2 regions of the Microbulbifer weihaiensis genome follow, and region 2 is predicted to be linked to the other one. Evidence: riboswitches for the same ligand, from Rfam matches in the RefSeq annotation. Region 2 holds a riboswitch; the other holds the start of a gene.
What was found. Region 2 has a riboswitch for thiamine pyrophosphate ahead of ACNKU7_RS07960 (TonB-dependent receptor). Riboswitches for the same ligand answer to the same signal wherever they lie in the genome.

Region 1: linked by a shared signal. The riboswitch ahead of thiC (phosphomethylpyrimidine synthase ThiC) and the one ahead of ACNKU7_RS07960 (TonB-dependent receptor) in region 2 are both predicted to bind thiamine pyrophosphate.

What each region holds. Positions count from the first base shown of each region.
Region 1 covers NZ_JBLWFL010000010.1:99,086-108,850, reverse strand. The annotation lists gene thiC (phosphomethylpyrimidine synthase ThiC) at 1-1,298, opposite strand, end outside; TPP riboswitch at 1,401-1,499, opposite strand; gene safD (sulfoacetaldehyde dehydrogenase SafD) at 1,732-3,099, opposite strand; gene ACNKU7_RS12805 (sulfite exporter TauE/SafE family protein) at 3,122-3,871, opposite strand; gene ACNKU7_RS12800 (thymidine phosphorylase family protein) at 4,186-5,721, shown strand; gene ACNKU7_RS12795 (MBL fold metallo-hydrolase RNA specificity domain-containing protein) at 5,718-7,079, shown strand; gene ACNKU7_RS12790 (acetyl-CoA carboxylase carboxyltransferase subunit alpha) at 7,166-8,122, opposite strand; gene dnaE (DNA polymerase III subunit alpha) at 8,350-9,765, opposite strand, start outside.
Region 2 covers NZ_JBLWFL010000005.1:375,282-385,046, reverse strand. The annotation lists gene pnuC (nicotinamide riboside transporter PnuC) at 1-120, opposite strand, end outside; gene ACNKU7_RS07965 (hypothetical protein) at 113-361, opposite strand; gene ACNKU7_RS07960 (TonB-dependent receptor) at 415-2,559, opposite strand; TPP riboswitch at 2,617-2,718, opposite strand; gene ACNKU7_RS07955 (LLM class flavin-dependent oxidoreductase) at 2,861-3,859, shown strand; gene ACNKU7_RS07950 (hypothetical protein) at 4,345-4,782, shown strand; gene ACNKU7_RS07945 (hypothetical protein) at 4,902-5,120, shown strand; gene ACNKU7_RS07940 (hypothetical protein) at 5,301-5,834, shown strand; gene ACNKU7_RS07935 (glutamine synthetase family protein) at 6,178-7,566, shown strand; gene ACNKU7_RS07930 (acyltransferase family protein) at 7,680-9,755, opposite strand.

The DNA.
Region 1 (9,765 bases), on a different contig from region 2:
TTCCAGGCGATTTCGGTGAGTTCGCCGAGGGTGCGCAGTTCGCCGAACTGGGCTTCGTCGTTGGCGTCGGCGATGCAGCCCGGACGCAGGCCGTCGCCCAGTGAGAAGCTGACGTCGTAGGCTTTCATGATTTCACAGATTTCCTCGAAGTGGGTGTAGAGGAAATTTTCCTTGTGATGAGCGAGGCACCATTTGGCCATGATGGAGCCGCCGCGGGAAACGATGCCGGTGACACGTTTGGCGGTCAGGGGCACGTAGCGCAGCAGTACGCCGGCATGGATAGTGAAGTAGTCGACGCCCTGCTCAGCCTGTTCGATCAATGTATCGCGGAAGACTTCCCAGGTGAGGTTTTCGGCAATGCCGTCGACTTTTTCCAACGCCTGGTAAATGGGTACGGTACCGATGGGTACAGGGCTATTGCGCAGGATCCATTCGCGGGTCTCGTGGATGTTCTGGCCGGTGGAGAGATCCATAACGGTGTCGCCGCCCCATTTGATGGACCAGACGAGCTTTTCCACTTCTTCTTCGATCGAGGAGGTCACCGCGGAGTTGCCGATGTTGGCGTTCACTTTGCACAGGAAGTTGCGCCCGATGATCATCGGTTCCAGTTCGGTGTGGTTGATGTTCGCGGGAATGATTGCGCGGCCTTCGGCCACTTCACGGCGCACAAACTCCGGGGTAATTTCCTGCGGAATATGGATGCCTTCGCGGGCTTTCTGGTAATCAGTGTCGGTCAGTTGCGCCGTCAGTTTTGCACGGCCCATGTTTTCGCGGATGGCGATAAATTCCATTTCGGGGGTGATGATGCCCTGACGGGCGTAGTGCATCTGGGTGACGTTTTTGCCGGCTTTGGCTTTGCGCGGTGCAGGCAGGTTTTCAAAGCGGATGTGATCGAGTCCCTGATCGGCCATGCGTTTCTGGCTGTAGGCGGCCTGGCGGGTCTCGAGGATTTCAGTGTCACTGCGCGATTCAATCCATGCCTGGCGCAGTTTTGGCAGGCCGTCGCGCACGTTGGGTTTGTAGTCGGGGTCGGAGTATGGGCCTGCGGTGTCGTAGACCTGCAGTGGTTCATTGGGCTCGAATACAGGGTTTTGCTCGTCGCCACCAACGAGACTTTGGCCAAGGCAGATTTCACGTACGCCGACTTTGAGCCCGGCGGTTTCGCCTTCCAGGTAGACTTTGCGGGAGTTGGGAAATTGCTGCGCGGTAAGGTTGTCGAGAAATGCTTTCGCGCGCTCACGTTGCGAAGCTCGGCTCGGTTTACTGGTGTTATTTGTTGGTTCGGCGACCTGAGACATGCTGACCCCTTGCATTTTTATCCATGGATGGATTGCCGGGGATGCAGGTGAGGTGAGCAGTTTTCACGCGCAAAAGCTAAAAAATGGCGCACGAAAATAGTAGCGAATTCAGATCTTGTTCCCTACGCGGGGGTTACCCCGATCAGGTTCAACGGATCTCGCAACAGCGATCTCAGCCCAAAGGCACTCCGACAAGTTGGGGCGGAGTATAGGGGATATTAACTTGGATCGCCAAGATTGTGTGTGTGCACGCGGCTCTATACGTGATCTTGCAGCGGGCCTGCCGCCGGGTGTTGGTTCGCCAGACACGAGCTAGGCGCCCCCCCATAACCCATCCATGGGGGCTCTTCCGCGAGGTCCCTCTCGCGGAAGGTCTGGCGAACCAACACCCGACGTCAGTCACTTCTCATCGATTGACGTGTTTCAATCGAACTCAAATCACCAACGTTTTCTGGTAACTCATTTCACGGATGGCATAACGCACGCCTTCCTTACCCACGCCACTTTCTTTCACCCCGCCAAACGGGAAGTGCTCAGCGCGGAAGCCAGGGCCGTCGTTGACGGCGAGCAGGCCGACGTCGAGCTGGTTGTACAGGCGTTTTGCCAGTGCCAGGTTCTGGGTAAATACGCCGGCCTGCAGGCCGAATGGCGAGTTGTTGATCAGCGCAACGAGCTCCCCTTCGTCATCAAATTTACGCAGCGGAACCACCGGGCCGAAGGTTTCTTCCGCGACCAGTGCGGCGTCATCCGATACGGATTCGAGGATGGTCGGCCACAGGATATTGCCCTCGCGGCGGTGGCCAAACAGCACCCGTGCGCCGGCATTTACAGCGGCTTCGATGCGGCCTTCCACTTCGTCGGCAGCGGCCTTGTGAATCAGCGGGCCGACGAAGGTGTCGTCTTCTGCGGGGTTGCCGACCTTGAGTTTTTCCGTTGCGGCGACGAGTTTTTCTGCAAAGGCGTCAAACACTTCACTGTGCACAAACAGGCGCTTGGCTGCGGTGCAGCGCTGGCCGGCGGTGGCGAAGCGCTGGTTGATGGTGGCAGACACTGCTGCGTCCAGGTCGGCATCGGGCATGACGATCAGCGGGTCGTTACCGCCCAGTTCGAACAGCACTTTCTTATAACCCGCGTTGGCGGCGATGGCGTTGGCCGCGGCGGTGCCGCCGGTAAAGTTGATCGCCTGGATCTGCGGGTGGGAGACCGCATAGCTAGTGCCGTCGATATCGGGGATCAGCATCTGCAGTACAGACCGATCCATGCCTGCGGCGTAACACAGTTCCACCAGCAGCTCCGCTGAGCGCTTGTTCTGCGGACCCGGCTTGAACAGGATGGTGTTGCCTGCGGCAAACGCGGGGCCGATTTTGTGCAGCGCGATGTTGATCGGGAAGTTGAACGGGGTGATACACAGTACGGTACCGAGCGGCTTCCACAGCACCACCCCGATTTTTTCCCGCATCGGCGGGAAGGCGTCGGAGTCGAGTGCTTCGCCATTGATCGCGCGCGCTTCCATGGCACTGGCCATGGCGGTGTTGTAGGCGCGATCAATTTCCACCCGGCTGTCACTGATGGTTTTGCCGGTCTCTTCGGTGATCAGGCGCGCCAGGTCTTCCTTGCGCTCCAGCATCAGCTGCGCCAGCTTCAGCAGAATATTCGAGCGCTCGAAGGCGGGGGTGGCGAGCTGGACTTTGCGGCCCTCTACGAGTTGCGCAATGGTGCTTTCCACCTGGTCACGGGTGTGGAAGTCGTAGGCTTCGATCAGTTCGCCGCTGTAGGGGTTAATGATCTGATAATCGGCCATGGGAATACCTGCTTTAAGTTCTTTATTGTGCAATCAGCTGGTAGACGATACGTGCACCGGCCACCAGCAGCGCGATGCGCATTAATTTGAAAAACATTTCACTGTCAATGCGGTGTAACAGTGTCACACCGATACGGGTACCGATCACCGCGGCCACGGTCAGCAGCAGTATCAGTCCCAGGTGATCGGAAAACGCAAACCCGAGGTAGATGAACGCAGGAACCTTGAGCGCATGGCACCAGGCCTGCATGACGGATTTATTGGCGACGATCTCTTTCGGGGTCAGGTCCTTGCGGACGAAAAATGCCCCGAGCAGTGGATCCACTGCCCCGGCAAGAATACCCAGGGTTCCGGTGGCAATACCGACCCAGAAAAAGCCATGTGGCTTCAGGCGGATTTCCGGCAGTCGCTTTGGTTTGAACACGGTGTAGAAAATCAGCACCGCGAGTAACACCAGGGGCAATTGCTGCCAGTCGAGATTCGACAATCCCAGCGTCATTGCGGCCGAGCCGAGTGTGCAACCGACAAAGAACGGGATACACATGTCCCAGCGGATATGCTCACGCACATACACCACGCGGGCGAGGTTGTTGAGCAGCTGCACGGCGCCGTGAATCGGTACCAGCAGGCGCAGCGGAATGGCGACATTGAGTGCAGCAAACATCAGGATGCCGCCCGCCCCACCTGTCACTGCCGATATGAAAGCACTGATCACACAGACCAGTAACAGCAGCCCCAGCGTCAGGCTGGAAATATCACCCAGTTCCGCCAAGGCAGACCTCTTATTCTCGTCTTTGTATTGGATTGGTATCGAACCGAAGGGTTCTTTTACGGTGGCGCCAGTCTAGCTGCAGGACAGTGTCGAACCCAGTAGTCACGGGCCCCAGACCGGTTATTTAAGGACATGCAGGGCGCCGTCTGGCGCCTACATTACCCTTGAGTGGAGAGATCGCCAAGACCGGCACCCGAAGCCTTAACGCCATCGCCGCAAACGGATTGATCCAGAGCAATTCACAGAAGTCGGAGGCGGTCTAACATGAGTGCAAGACTGAACAATAAGCCAACAAGCACTCACGGCAACATGGCATGACCCAGGCACTCTCGCTAAAGGCATACCGAATGGGCATCGACACCCACGAGGAGCCACTGGTTTATATGCGCAAGGACTGCGCTATCTGCCGCGCAGAGGGCTATACCGCCAATGCGCGGCTTCAGGTTTCGGCCGGGGAGCGGGTGCTTATCGCCACACTGAACACCGTCGCGGAGGCCATACTGCCGCCCGGCAGGATCGGCTTTTCCGAAAGCGCCTGGGAATACCTCGCCCTGGAGGATCAGCGGCCGGTGTCCGTGCACCACGCTCCGCTGGTGCAGTCCCTCAGCGCCCTGCGCAAGAAAATCTACGGCCATACACTCGATGCCAAGGAAATGACCAGTATCGTCAGCGATATTGGCAAGCGGCTGTATTCTGATATCGAAATCGCCGGCTTCCTGACCGCCTGTGCCGGCGGCCGGCTGAACAGCGCAGAAACCATTGCGCTGACTGCCGCCATGGTAAACAACGGTAACTGCCTGCAGTGGCCGGAATACCCCCGGGTTTTTGATAAACACTGCATCGGTGGCCTGCCGGGGAATCGCACGACTCCCATCGTCGTGTCCATCGTCAGCGCGGCCGGATTGATCATACCCAAGACCTCGTCCCGCGCCATCACCTCCCCCGCGGGCACCGCCGATACCATGGAAGTGCTGACCAATGTCGATCTGCCACTGGATCAGTTGCGAACAGTCATAACCCGTACCGGCGCCTGCCTCGCCGCCGGTGGCGAGGTGGGGCTCAGCCCAACCGATGACCTGCTTATCCGTATCGAACGCGCGCTGGATCTGGACAGCGAAGGACAGCTGGTGGCTTCCGTACTGTCGAAAAAACTCGCCGCTGGCTCTACGCACATCCTTATCGACATGCCCGTGGGCCCGACGGCCAAGCTCCGCGACACTGGCCAGGCGCAGCGATTGCAGGCCCTGTTTGAAAGCGTGGCCGACGGCCTCGGCATCAAGGTTCGCTGCGTGATCACAGACGGCTCCCAGGCGATCGGCGCAGGCATAGGCCCGGCCGAAGAAGCCCGGGATGTTCTGAGCGTACTGCGCAATGCCCCCGGCGCGCCCGACGATCTGCGTGAGCGCTCACTGTTCCTGGCCAGCCAGTTGCTGTCGATGGCCAATGGCACTGACCAGACCCAGTCACTGCTGCAGGCGCGGGGCATCTTGAACTCCAGGCAGGCCTGGGAGCAGTTTCAGAGGATCTGCGAGGCACAGGGTGGATTGCGCGAAGTGCCGCTGGCCAACCACCACATAGAGCTGCGCAGCCACCGCACAGGCATTTTACAGGCTATGGACAACCGCAGACTGGCGCGCCTGGCAAAAGTCGCAGGGGCCCCATCATCACCGGTAGCAGGGCTGCGGCTACATGTAAAAGCAGGCGATGCGATCCAGCACGGGCAGCCTCTCGCCACGCTGTATGCGGAAACACCCGGTGAACTGGTTTATGCCCGAGAATATTTCCACCAGAACCGGGATCTGTTCGCGGTAGCCGCGCAAGTGCCGCAACAGGGAGATCAGCAAGCATGAACATCACTTTTCTCGGTGGCACCGGTACAGTTACCGGTTCGAAATATCTCGTCAGCATCGACAACGGCAACACCGAGTTTCTCGTCGACTGCGGACTCTACCAGGGCTATAAATGGCTGCGCGAACGCAACTGGGAAACACCCCTGTTCGACTATCGCCGCCTCAAAGGCATAGTGCTGACCCACGCTCACCTGGATCACTCGGGTTATATTCCCAGGCTTTACCAGCTGGGCTATCGCGGGCCGGTGATCTGCCACCCTGCCACCGCCGACCTGTGCTCGATCCTGCTTCCAGACGCGGGCCACATTCAGGAAGAAGACGCGCACTTTTACCAGCGTCACCAACTCGGCAAGCACGCGCATCCTCAACCTCTCTATACCGGCGATACCGCAGAGCAGTGCCTGAGCCTGTTCGAGACCGTTGAGTTTGGCCAGCCGTTTAAAATCGGCTCCGCGACTATCCACCTGCAGCCGGCGGGGCATATTCTCGGTGCTGGCAGTGCAATTGTGAATGCGGACGGCAAGCGGGTGGGCTTTTCCGGGGATGTGGGCCGCCCGGATGACATCATCATGCACCCGCCAAGCCCGCTGCCAGAGCTGGATCTGCTACTGCTTGAATCCACTTACGGCGATCGCCGGCATCCGCAGATAGACCACAGAACCCGCCTGGCGGAAATCGTGAATACCACCGCCAGTCGGGGTGGCGTGCTGCTGATCCCGAGTTTTGCCGTGGGGCGGGCGCAGACGCTGCAGTATTTGCTCCTCGGCCTTATGCGCGAAGAGAAAATTCCGAAACTGCCGATTTTTCTCGACAGCCCTATGGCCATCGATGCTTCCGAAATCTACGCCCGCTACCCGAAGCAACACCGCCTGAGCAGCGAGCACTGCACGTTCATGTGCCGTGGTATCCAGTACACACGCAGTGTCGACCAGTCGAAAGCGCTGGAAAATATTCAGTACCCCCACATCATCATCGCCGGCAGCGGTATGGCTACCGGCGGCCGTATTCTGCACCATATGAAAAGGCTACTGCCGGATCATCACACCACGATTCTTTTTGCCGGATATCAGGCCGGCGGCACACGCGGCGCACGCATGCTGGCCGGCAGCCAGAACGTGAAAATCCATGGGGAATATGTTCCCTGCAAGGCACAGGTAGAAATTCTGGAAGGACTGTCGGCCCATGCCGATTACGTGGAACTGGGGGACTGGTTGCGCCAGTCTGACCTGAAAGACGGCACCAGTATCCAGCTGGTGCACGGGGAGCCGGACGCGGCCGATTGCCTGAGACTCTATTTACAGGACAATACGCCATTCAACGTGCGCGTGGCGCGTTATCGGGAAATCCTGCGGCTTTGATCGCAGCAGTAAGTTCAAAAGCACACAGGGAAAACAACAACGGCAACCGAAGTTGCCGTTGTGAGTAAAGCCGCGGGGAAAGCGGATCAGCCGGTGATGTTGCCGTAGCTCATCAGGCGCTGGTAACGCTTTTCCAGAAGCTCATCCAGCGGCACGGCCGTTAGCTTGTCGAGCTGCGCTGACAGGCGATCGCGCAGGCGGGCGGCCATCAGATCCGGATCGCGGTGGGCACCGCCCAGCGGCTCGGCAATGGTCTCGTCGACAATACCCAGCTCTTCCAGAACACCGGAGGTCACCCCCATGGCCTCAGCCGCCAGCGGCGCCTTCTCCACAGTCTTCCAGATGATGTTCGCGCAGCCTTCCGGCGAGATCACAAAATAAGTGGAGTACTGCAGCATGTTGAGCTGGTCGCCAACACCAATCGCCAGCGCACCGCCAGAAGAACCTTCACCGATAACGGTACAGATGATCGGGGTGCGCAGGCGGGACATCACCGCCAGGTTCTTGGCGATCGCCTCGGAAATACCGCGCTCCTCACTGTCGATGCCAGGATAGGCCCCGGGGGTGTCGATCAGGGTCAGTACCGGCATCTTGAAGCGTTCGGCCATTTCCATCACGCGCAGAGCCTTGCGGTAACCTTCCGGCTTCGGCATGCCGAAGTTGCGCTTTACCTTCTCGTTTACGCTGCGGCCCTTTTCTTCCCCGATCACCGCCACCGGGCGGCCCTCGAGGCGTGCGATACCGGCGATGATCGCCTTGTCGTCGCCGAAATGGCGGTCGCCATGCAATTCATCCCAGTCGGTGAAGATGCGCTCGATATAGTCTTTGGCGTAGGGACGCTGCGGGTGGCGAGCCACCTGCACAACCTGCCAGGGCGACAGGTCGGAATAAATAGATTCGGTGAGCTTTTCGCTCTTGTCGCGCAGGCGACTGATCTCTTCGGCAATGTTGAGCTCGTTGTCGTCGCCCACATGCTGCAACTCTTTGATCTTGCCTTCCAGCTCTGCAATTGGCTGCTCAAACTCGAGAAAACTGAAGTTCATTATTTCGTGCCTTGAAACTCTTGAGGGCCAACTTAAGTGACGGAAAATGCGACCAAACATCGTCGATTAGTCGCAAAACAGCCCTTTACTTAAAAATGGCGGCTAGCTTACCGGGATAGAACCACTCAGTCGAGTGCACACCGCACGAACCACACTCCCGGATGACCAATTTGCCATGGCGCACTGGCGAAGTGCCGCCGGTTGAATATGGCGCAACCGGCCTCCGGTCATTGACGCTGAGTGTAGTCGAGTCGCACCCGCTCCCGACCGATGATCTCCCGCAATGACTGAATCAGCTGGTCGCTTGGCTCCACTTTCCATTCATCCGCCAAGCGGAAAAGTCCGCGCGCATCGCTGCGCTCCACTTCCACCGTCACCGGGCAGCTGCCGCCGACATATGGACGCAGGCAGGCACTGAGCCGCTGCCCCATGTTCGGCAGCGCTTCCGCGCTCGCCAGCTTCAGGGTTACACCGATTACGCTGCCGCTGCGCAGGTCATCCAGCGTGGACACGCTGTTGACACTCATCTTCAGGCCGCCGCTGTAATCGTCGTGGGAGATGGAGCCTTCCAGTACCAGCAGTGAGTCTTTCACCAGCTTTTCCCGGTGCTCCCCGAAGGCTTCACTGAACACGGCGGCTTCGATTCGGGCACTGCGGTCATCCAGGGTCACTATCGCCATGGAGTCGCCGCGCTTGGTCTTCATTACCCGCATACCCACCACCAGGCCGGCCACTTTCTGGTTTTCACGGCCGGGCTTCAGGTCGGCGATCCGCGCCTTGACCAGGTGCTTGAGTTCTTCCTCATACTCATCGATCGGGTGGCCGGTCAGGTACAGGCCAAGGGTGTTTTTCTCTCCTTCCAGACGCTCGCGAATGCTCCACGGGCGCGCGCGACGGAAGTCTTCGTACACGTCGCCGTCGGAAGCCGAGCGCACGACCTCGCCAAACAGATCCATCATCCCCGCGTTGTCATTTTTGCTCTGTTGCTCGGCGGCCTTTACCGCCTCATCGAGTGCGTTGAACATGACGGCACGGGAATAGTTGAGGCCATCGGCATCATCGGCACCGGGGCCGATGCTGTCCAATGCACCGGAGCGCACCAGTGCTTCCAGGGCGCGCTTGTTCACCTTGCGCGGGTCGATACGGGAGCAGAAATCAAACAGGTCCGTAAACGGGCCACCCTTTTCCCGCTCGGCGATGATGTTGTCGATCGGCCCCTCACCGAGGCCCTTGATCGCGCCGAGCCCGTAGATGATGCGGTTTTCGCCACTGTCGGAGACAGGAACGGAGAACTGGTAGCTACCCAGGTTTACATCTGGCGGCACCAGGTCCAGCTTCATCGCCCGGCACTCTTCGATGAACGTCACCACCTTGTCGGTCTTGTCCATATCCGAGGACATGGTCGCAGCCATAAACTGCGCCGGGTAGTGGGCCTTGAGCCAGGCGGTCTGGTAGGACACCAGCGCGTAGGCAGCCGAGTGGGATTTGTTGAAGCCGTAGCCGGCGAACTTCTCCACGAGGTCGAAGATCTTCATCGCCAGATCCGGATCCACACCCTGGGACTTGGCGCCCTCCTCGAAGGTACTGCGCTGTTTCGCCATCTCCTCCGGCTTTTTCTTACCCATGGCCCGGCGCAGCATGTC
Region 2 (9,765 bases):
GATCTTTTCACGCATCGCCAGCAACAGGTAGGCGAGCGCGAGCACCACCGCGGCCAGCTCCCACAGGGACATGGCCGCGAAGGCGGCAATCATGGATTCGCGTACTTCGGGGCTAAACATCGCTGCTGTCCGTAGCCTCCGGGCTCAGGTTCCCATCGATAAACTTGCACACAAAAATGGCGCGACCAAACTGTTCGTAGGACGCGCGCATTTCGGCTTTCAGTGTGTCCATGACCAGGTCGTAGTCACCGAATACCTGGGTGCTCATGGTGTTGGTGATTACCTGCAACTGCGGATGCTGCTTGAGTCGCTCGATGAAACCCTTGATGGCTGGAATGTATGCGTCTTTTAACGGATACATGCTGATTTCCACTGAAAGCTGCACTGCTGTTTCTCCCGGTATTGGCCTTGCCGTTAAAAGGTATAGCTCGCAGAAACGCCGGCTATTCTCGGCTCACCAAGCTGGTAGTAAGCCTCGGGTGCATAGCCGTTGGCCGGGTTGTTGCCGAACTGGTTGCTGAAGTAGAAACCGCGGGTGTAGACAATCTCATCGGTCAGGTTTCTGCCCCACAGTGAAACATCCCAGTTGTCACCGGTATAAGTCAGGCGTGCATTGAGCAGTTCATAGGCGGTGGATTTTTCGTTGTGGCTGTTGGAAAAGTAGAAGGCGTCTTTACCTTCAACTTCCACACGCAGGGCCAGGTTTGCGCTGAGCGCATATTCTGCGCCGGTAAAAAACTGGTAGGACGGCGCGTGGGCCAGGTCGCGGCCGTCGAGATCCAATGGCTGCACTTCGCCAGTGTAGTCATCCCGAGCGTCCACATGGGAAGTGCTTTCGAAGTCCTCGAATTCAGCATTCAGCCAGCCGGCGCTTGCGAACAGGCGCAGCGTTTCGCTGGCAAGGTAGTCCACCTCGATTTCGAGTCCGGTGGTTTTACCCCCGGCGGCATTGGCGAGGAAATCGTCAAATGAGAAATCCGCGGGATCGAAAATGGACTGCTTGGCCTGTACGTTCCGGCGATCCTGGTAGAAAGTGGCGAGCTGTGCCTGCAGGCGGCTGTCCAGCCAGGCGCCCTTGATACCCAGTTCGTAGTTGAGCATGTACTCGGTATCGAACTGGAAGGCATCGCGGCTGATATCCGGGTTGCTCGCCGACGCGGATATGATGCGTCCGTTCACGCCACCGGCCTTGTAGCCGCGGGAAACGGTGCCGTAAACCAGCGTGTTGTCAGTGGCGGAGAGCTCCAGGGTGATATCACCGCCCCACAAGTCTTCGTCCGTCTTGCTGAGAACGGCGAGGGAATCGGCGTAATCGGCGGCGCGCTGCTCGAAACGCAGGCCGGTAACCAATGCCAGGCGATCAGTGAATGCAGTTCTCAGCTGGCCGTAGACAGCGCCGTTTTCGGTATCGAACTGGCTGTTGAAGCTGGCGTTGCGCACCAGCGCTTCCTCTTCCGTGTGCAGGTAAACACCCACCACCCAGCTGGTGGTGCCGCCGAACAGGCTGGATCGCTCTGTGGATAACAAGCGGATATCGGCGCTCAGGTTGTCTTTGTTGCGCAGGTAACTGTCGGTAGAACTGTACTCCCAGGGGTGGAAACCCACGTAGGTCCAGTCTTCATCGTAGCTGTACTCGGTGTCGGAATCGGCGGCGCTGAGGACGGTTTTCAGGGTGAAACCGTCGCTGCCGGTCCACAATGCGCTGACTGCGCCTGCCAGGGTCTCCTGCGCATCCCGTCCCGGTTGATCCGACAGGGTCTCGCGGTTGTTGTACAGGGAGAAGGCATCGTAGCCGTTGTCGGCATCCAGGTGCAGGAGGGTGAAATCCAGTTGCAGGTCATCCCTAGCCTGGAAGCGGAGTTTGCCGCGCACCACGGTTTCGTCGAGGCCATTGGTGTCGTCACGGCCGAGGAAACGGTTTTCGACATAGCCGTCAGACTGCTGGTTTTGAGCAGCCAAGCGATAGCTCAGGCGATCGGAAAGGGCACCGCTGGCCACGCCGCTCAGGGTGTGGGAGCCGTACTCGGCCACTTCCGCGGAGACCTTCGCCTTGGGCTCGCTGGTGGGGGCGTTGCTGGTCATGGTAATCAGACCGGCGAGGGCGTTGGCCCCATACACTGTGCCCTGGGGGCCGCGCAGGATTTCCACCTGATCCATATCCAGCGTGCTGGCGGCGAGGCCCAGGCCGGTAAAGTCGATCCCGTCGACAATCAGGCCGACAGAAGGGTTAACCGGGTCAATAAACTGGCTGCGCTCGCCAATGCCCCGAATCTGCACAAAGCGGCCGCGGGAGGCGCCGCTGGAGAAGTTCACATTGGGGGCGAGGTTGAGCAGCTGCTCCAGGTTGTGCGCGCCGCGGGCGTCGATGGCTTGCCCATCGAACACGCTGACACTGGTCGGCGTGTCCAGCTGGCTGGCGTCGCGCAGCTGGCTGGTCACGGTGACTTCTTCCAGTGCTGCGGTATTGCTCTCAGCAGCAGCGCTAGCGAGGCCGACGGAAAGGCATCCGGCAAGTCCGATAAAGCGGGCGAAAGGATTGGTTCTGAACAGTGGGTTCATGGCTCTCTCTCAGTAAACTGGTGATGAAAGAGACCCGGTGCGCGACGCGAGGAGGATGTTTGGATATATACCTATTCCTACGCCGGTATTAACCGGATCAGGTTCAAGGGTTTGCCGAATTGACAGCATCTCAGGCTTAAGCCACCCCTTAGGTTGCGGGCGCGATAGTAACAGATCTGCCCTGTGCCAGGAACTGCGGCGTGGTTGTTGCGGCGTCCTTTGTTTCTTCCGTGGGTTTCCCCCTGCATGTCCGGTAGGATTGCCGGTATCGAAGGTCAACAGCTGGCGCTAAGGAGTATTTGTGCGTGCTTTTTCACTATTGGATCTTTCCCCGATTACCGAAGGCGGCGACGCCCGGCAGGCTCTGACGAATTCGCTGGATCTTGCCCGCCATGCCGAAAACCACGGCTACAAGCGCTTCTGGATGGCGGAGCACCACAATATCGCCAGCGTTGCCAGTGCAGCCACCGCCGTCGCCCTGGGCTACATTGCGGCCGGTACCAGCAAGATCCGGGTGGCCGCAGGCGGCGTGATGCTGCCCAACCATGCACCGCTGGTGATTGCCGAACAGTTCGGTACCCTGGCGACCTTGTACCCGGATCGAGTGGATCTGGGGCTGGGGCGCGCGCCGGGAACCGACGGCGCGACCATGACGGCCCTGCGCCGTGACCCCATGCATGCAGCGGATCACTTCCCGGAAGACGTGCGGGAATTGCAGCATTACTTCGGGCCGGTCAAGCCCGGCCAACGAGTACTGGCGATACCGGGTGCAGGACTGGGGGTGCCGATCTGGCTGCTGGGGTCGAGCCTGTACAGTGCGCAGCTCGCCGCGGCGATGGGGCTGCCGTTTGCGTTCGCCTCGCATTTCGCACCGGCGATGCTGGATCAGGCGCTGCACCTGTATCGCTCCGGGTTCCGCCCCTCCGAGTACCTGGACAAGCCCTATGCCGCGGCGGCCATCAATGTATTCGCCGCGGATTCCGACGCTGAGGGGCGGCGTCTTATGACGACTATTGAACAGCAGTTCATAGCACTGCGTCGCGGCACACCCGGCCCGCTCAAGCCGCCGGTCGATGACATGGAGTCCGTGGCACCGCGGGGCGAGCGTATGCAGGTTGCGCAGGCGCTGGCGGAATCGGCAGTGGGCTCGAAGGAAAGCGTCGCGCAGTGGATCGACCAGTTTCTCGCGCGTACTCAAGTGGATGAGCTGATCGTGACTGGTGCGATGTACGAGCACGATGCGCGTTTGTACTCGTTTGAACTTGCCGCGGAAGTACTGAACGCCCGGGTCAATTACTGATACATCACGCATTGGTTAGGGCTTTACCTATGCGGTAACGGGTACGGTTAAGAAAGCCGTCCGCAGTGACATTCCCCTTCGCCAGGAAATGGAGAAGGGGTAACATCCTCGTTGAGTTTCGATTGCAACCTCACATTCAAAGCCGCTTGACAATTCTCGACCAGCAGAGCCAACAGTTCCTTGTGTGGCGAAGCAGTTCAGCCTGGTCATCCGCCATTTTCATTTTTTTCAAATAGATAAACATTATTGAAAACGCTATTGTCGCCAACTAGCTGGTCATCGTGCTGAGCCGAGATCAGGGTCGATGACATTTTATGTTGTTTCATGGGGTGATTAATTGGTTCCATCGTTTCACATTAAAAATATGAATTGAAAAATTATCTATAAGAAAATGGATAGTGAATCTGTGGGTATATGTGGCCTTTCGTGTGTCGATGGAGAAAATGTGTTTTATTTAATTGGGGAATTCAAAGGTTAAGGGAATTATGAAAAAGGAATTTTTTCTTTCGTTCACTCTCCTGGCTGTTTCTGATCAAGGATTTGCAAAAGACCAATTTGGGGTCTCGATGGGGAACCCCGGGGGGATCAATTTTGTGGCCAAAAAAGAGATCAGTGGCTTGCCGCTTCAATTTGCGATTGGCTATGCCGGGGCGGTTTATGGGGTGGAAGGCGGATACCAGTTTTTCCGTCGAGACAGTGGGGCTATTCGATCAATACAGTTTGTCGCGGGTGCCACAAGGGCTGACGAAGTATTTGATTTTTATCGTGATTCTGAAGATGAGTACGACTTGAGTTGGGAGTACATAGGAATTAGTTCAACGATTCAGTATGGCGGGTTTTTTGTGGAACCCGGGATTTCGGCTACCAATGGCGAGTTTTCGGATTCTCTTATGTCGCTTCAAGTTGGCTGGTTGTGGGATTGATGCTCGTGTCTGTGGTCGTGATATCTTATGGGGTAAAGAAATGCTGATGTGGGCCGATTAAAAATCGGACGTTTGACTTTGTTTTTTTCAAGTTTTGGAGTGCAGGGAGTGCAGTGTTCATGCCGGTAAAAAAGTGGACGGTTCAGTATGTGTTAATGGCGCTGGTTTTGTTTTTTCTGTTCGCCGGCGTGCAGTACCTCAAGGGGCGGGGGCTGGCGTACGCATTGGAGTTTGGCGCTATTTGGGCATTCACTAGTGCCAGTATTTTTTTGGTTGTTCGCTACAGAAATTATAAAAACAGGATTGCCTGCAAGGTTTGCAATGACTTGCCAGAGTAGAGTAAAGCTTGGTTTTTTGGCGCGTGATTGTCATCGTGTTACCCCGGCGCCTCATGAAAACCATTAATAGTGTCAGAGTGGATTTTATTTCCCTTGCGATGGGATTTGCGCCCGCGTTAGATTAACGACCTTCATTTATCTGTCGAGCTCAACAGGGAGGGTAAAGCTTTGATAGGGGGAGTGAACTGGCAGCCACTGCGACCGCTTAAAGACTATCTGAATGCACCAGAGGTCAGCGGGATTTACGAGATAGGATTTAAGCGCGACGTCTATATCGCGGATCAGGCGACAGCATTTGGTCTGCATGCAGCGGGATATCCTACCAATTTTATGCCCATGTACGTGGGTAAGCATGAGTATTCGTTGCGCAAGCGTCTCGGGGAGCACTTTATCGGGGTGAATTCTGCTGGGCGTCGGCGTCGCGGAACCAAGGCCAGCCGCTCGATCAGGGAATATTATCGCGAGCTGCTCCCAAAGCTGGAAAGCATGCGCACGAAAATCCCATCCGCCATGCAGTTCCCGCTTGATGGCCTGTATTTCACGTGTATTCCAGTTTCTGATCCCAAGCGGTTTGAATCCATGGTGCGCCTGGGGCATTTCAATTATCCGTGGAATCGTCGGGATGAAGGTGCCGCTCGCAGTGAGGCCGAAGGAAAGCAGAGCGCGGACTTTGATTATCTCTATCGGCAGCATGCCTTCCAGATTATCGGCTGAACCGGGCCGAGCTGGATAAACCACATTTTTGCCGGTGTGAACGTCTGAATGGGCAGGTTAAGCCACCGGAAATGGCGATCTGCAAATAAAAAAAGACGGGCTTTTGGGGAGTCGCCAGCCGGATTGTTTCCGCAAAGCGTCGCCGGCATACGCGAGTGAGTCCCCACTCACTGTGGTGAGGGGGGCTTTTTATATTCTCTGCCTCTTGCAAGCCTCGCCTCCATCGGCTGCTGTTACAGATTCTCTCCGCCGGTGTGGGTGGCTGACAACGAATTCATAAGCGATGAATGGCGCGAATTCCGTTACACTGGCGGGATATGCCATTTCAATCGCGGGAGTTCCCATGGCTCAGTCTGAAAATCGTTCCTGGCTGGATACATTGCCGGCAGCCTTTAAAACCTATCTAAACGGTCGCAGGTTGGACGAAGTGGAGTGCATCGTCCCTGACCTGAACGGGATGTCCCGCGGCAAGGCAATGCCCCTCAACAAGTATTCGCCCGACGGATCCATCTATCTGCCGATTTCGATCTTTTACCAGACGATCACCGGTCAAGACGTCGAGATGGATATCGAAAACCAGTGGGCCGAGAGTGATATGTTGCTGGTGCCGGATATGTCGACGGCGATGGCCGTTCCCTGGGCCAAACAGGCGGCACTACAGATTATCCACGATCTGCATGACCTGGATGGAAACGCCATCCCGTGTGCGCCACGAAACATCCTGAAGCGGATCCTCGACCTGTACGCGGCTAAGGGCTGGAAGCCAGTTGTGGCGCCGGAGCTGGAGTTTTACCTGACCCAGCCGAACATCGACCCGAATGAACCGATCAAGCCGCCGGTAGGGCGCAACGGGCGCTCCGGCACCGCGCTGCAGTCTTACTCCATGTCGGCCATTGATGAGTATGGTCCGGTCATTGATACCATCTATGATTACGCCGAATCCGCGGGCCTGCATATCGATTCGGTGATACAGGAAGACGGCGCCGGCCAGGTGGAGTTCAACCTCACCCATGGCGATCCTGTGCTGCTGGCGGATCAGGTGTTTTACTTCAAGCGGATCATCAAGGAAGCCGCGTTGAATAACGGCATGTTTGCCACTTTTATGGCCAAGCCGATGCGCGATCAGCCCGGCAGTGCGATGCATGTTCACCAGAGCGTTGTGGACATGCGTACCGGTAAGAATATTTTCTCCGACGAACACGGTGAAGCTTCCGACCTGTTCCGCTACTTTATCGGCGGCACGCAAAAATATCTGCGCGAGGTAATGCCGTTTATTGCACCAAACGTCAATTCCTACCGGCGTTTTGAATCGGAGGCAAACTCCAGTGCGCCCACCAATATCGCCTGGGGGTACGACAATCGGGCGACCGGGTTGCGCGTGCCGAACTCGGGTGCCCAGGATCGGCGTCTGGAAAACCGGGTGATCGGGGTGGATACCAACCCGTACCTGTCGATAGCTGCGAGCCTTGCCTGTGGATATCTTGGCATGGTGAACAGGATCGAACCGAGCGCGCCCGCAGTGGGTGAGCTGGACGAGGGTCAATCGTCTGATGCCTACATCCCGACCACATTCGACGAGGCGCTGCGTATTTTCGACGATGCCTCAGAGATTCGTCAGGTGCTGGGTGAAGACTTCTGTCAGCTGTTTGCGGAGGTAAAAAAGGAGGAGCTGCGCCAGTTCCACCGTGAAATCTCCCCCTGGGAACGTGAACATTTATTGTTGAGCGTATAGGACGTCCGAACCGTTCTTACGCGATTACGAAAAAGCCCCCGGCTCCTGGGAGTTGGGGGCTTTTTGTTGGCATAAGTATAGATCTTCAACTCGGACTGTTGATGACTCAGGGCTCAACCCCGGGGATGGGAGACACTCTGTTCATTCAGTTCAGAATAGGCTAAACGATTAGTCAGCGCCTTTATCGGCGGCGTCTTCTCAATCAGTTGTGGTAGCAACCTGCGAGCAGCAAATGCCGTCAAATGATCGTCGTCACGGTAAAGCAGCTCGCGCCCCTGCGCTATGCGGCAGTTGTCTTCGCATAGCAGTTCGCGGGGGTTGACGGTGTAGGCGCCGTGGCGCTCTGCCACGATATCGATAATGTTATCGGATTGCTCTTGCCGGGCTTCTACATAGCTAGCCGCTGGCCCTTCGGGGAAGGCCGTATTGGTGAATGCTGTTTTTGCCAGCGCAGCCGGGACGGAGTGGCCTATTTCCGGCACACCTTTCATCAGTATTACCTTGCGTCCAGTTGCGCGAATGGCGGCAACCGTTTGGTCGAGCCTGTGGGCTACCAAGGCTCCCCGTGAGGATTGTGTCGCTTGCACAGCCCAATCCGGTACCGCGGTCGTGTAGGATTCTGCGGAAGCAAACTGCATACCTTTGCCGCCTTCCGGACGATTCTCCTCAGCGGCCAGTGCCCAGCGAGCGGCCAATACCACTACCGGCATATCTTCCCGCGACGCTAAAAGCTCAAGGACTTGCTTGTTGAAGAGGTCACACCGGTGCGACGCGGACTTGTCCAGTCGGCGCAATCCCATAAGCGGTGGGCAGCCAGATTTGAGTGCTGCCATACCGGTGAATTTCTGTTTTTCGAGCAAGTGATCGAAGCCCGGTAACCAGGCCGCCGCGTGCGAATCGCCCCACAGGAACAGGGCTACATTCCCTTGGCTTTCCTTTGGAGCACTGCCAATCGTGCACAGGCCGGTTGCGGGGGTTTTCTTCATGCAGCGCTCCTGCCGGTCTATGCCGCTGAACGCCTGTTGATAAGTGGCAAGCTGCGGCTCCGGCAGCCGGCTTGGGAAGCCGTCGTACGCTTTGATGGCGAAGCCGGTTCCAAGGAATAGCATTGCGCTGACGGCGGAAAGACGTGTTATTACCGGCCGCGTTATTCGGGGCTTCCGCCCGGCGCGGAACGGCTGCTCGATAAATTTCCAGCTACCCCACGCCAATACCACGGATAGCGCTACAGCGAACAGGGCAAGGCCTGTCGAAAGGTGAGTGCTCCCCTGCAGCAGGCGCAGGCCGACGAGTACGGGCCAGTGCCAGAGGTAGAGTGAGTAGGAAATAAGCCCGATAGCCACCAGCATGGGGCTGCCCATGAGTTGTGACACCCGGTTTTCCTGGATGCTGCCTGCCCAGATCAGCGCGATGGCGCCTGCGACGGGCAGCATTGCCGCACTACCGGGGAATGCGGTCTGTGGTCCGTAGAAGGTAATGCTGGCAATAATCATCAGCACGCCCGCCAGACCAATAAGCTCGGCCAGTACCCGCCGCCTTAAGTTGGGCAGAACACCCATGGCGAGTAGGGCGCCGGCACTCAGCTCCCACACGCGCGCGGGCGTCAGGAAATAGGCTGCCGTGGGCTCAGTCCGGGTTTGCCAGATCGAGAACGCAAATGACGCCGCGGTCAATAGCCCGACGCCGACCACCATGAGTGCGCGAGGTCCCCGTGCCAGCAGGCACAGTAACAGCGGGAACCCCAGATAGAACTGCTCTTCCACCGACAGCGACCAGGTGTGTAGCAATGGTTCCCACTCTGCCGCTGTACCAAAGTAGTCCTCTGTGCTGCGGGCGAACCATACGTTGGATAGGAACAAAATAGCGGCGATCACAGAGCGGCCGAGCGCCCCGAAGGCTTCCGGAGGCATCAGGAACCAGCCTCCGATCAGACAGGCCAGTATCATCGCAAACAGGGCAGGAAGGATCCGGCGTGCACGGCGTTCGTAGAACCGGGCCACTGAAAAGTCACCACTGGCGATTTCCCGAACCAGTATGCTGGTGATCAGAAAACCTGAAATGACAAAGAAAATATCAACACCGATAAATCCGCCGGAAAAACCGGGGAGGCCTGCATGGCCGAATATGACCGGCAGGACGGCCAGTGCTCGCAAGCCGTCGATGTCTGGACGATAACCACTTTTCCCCATGAAACCCCAA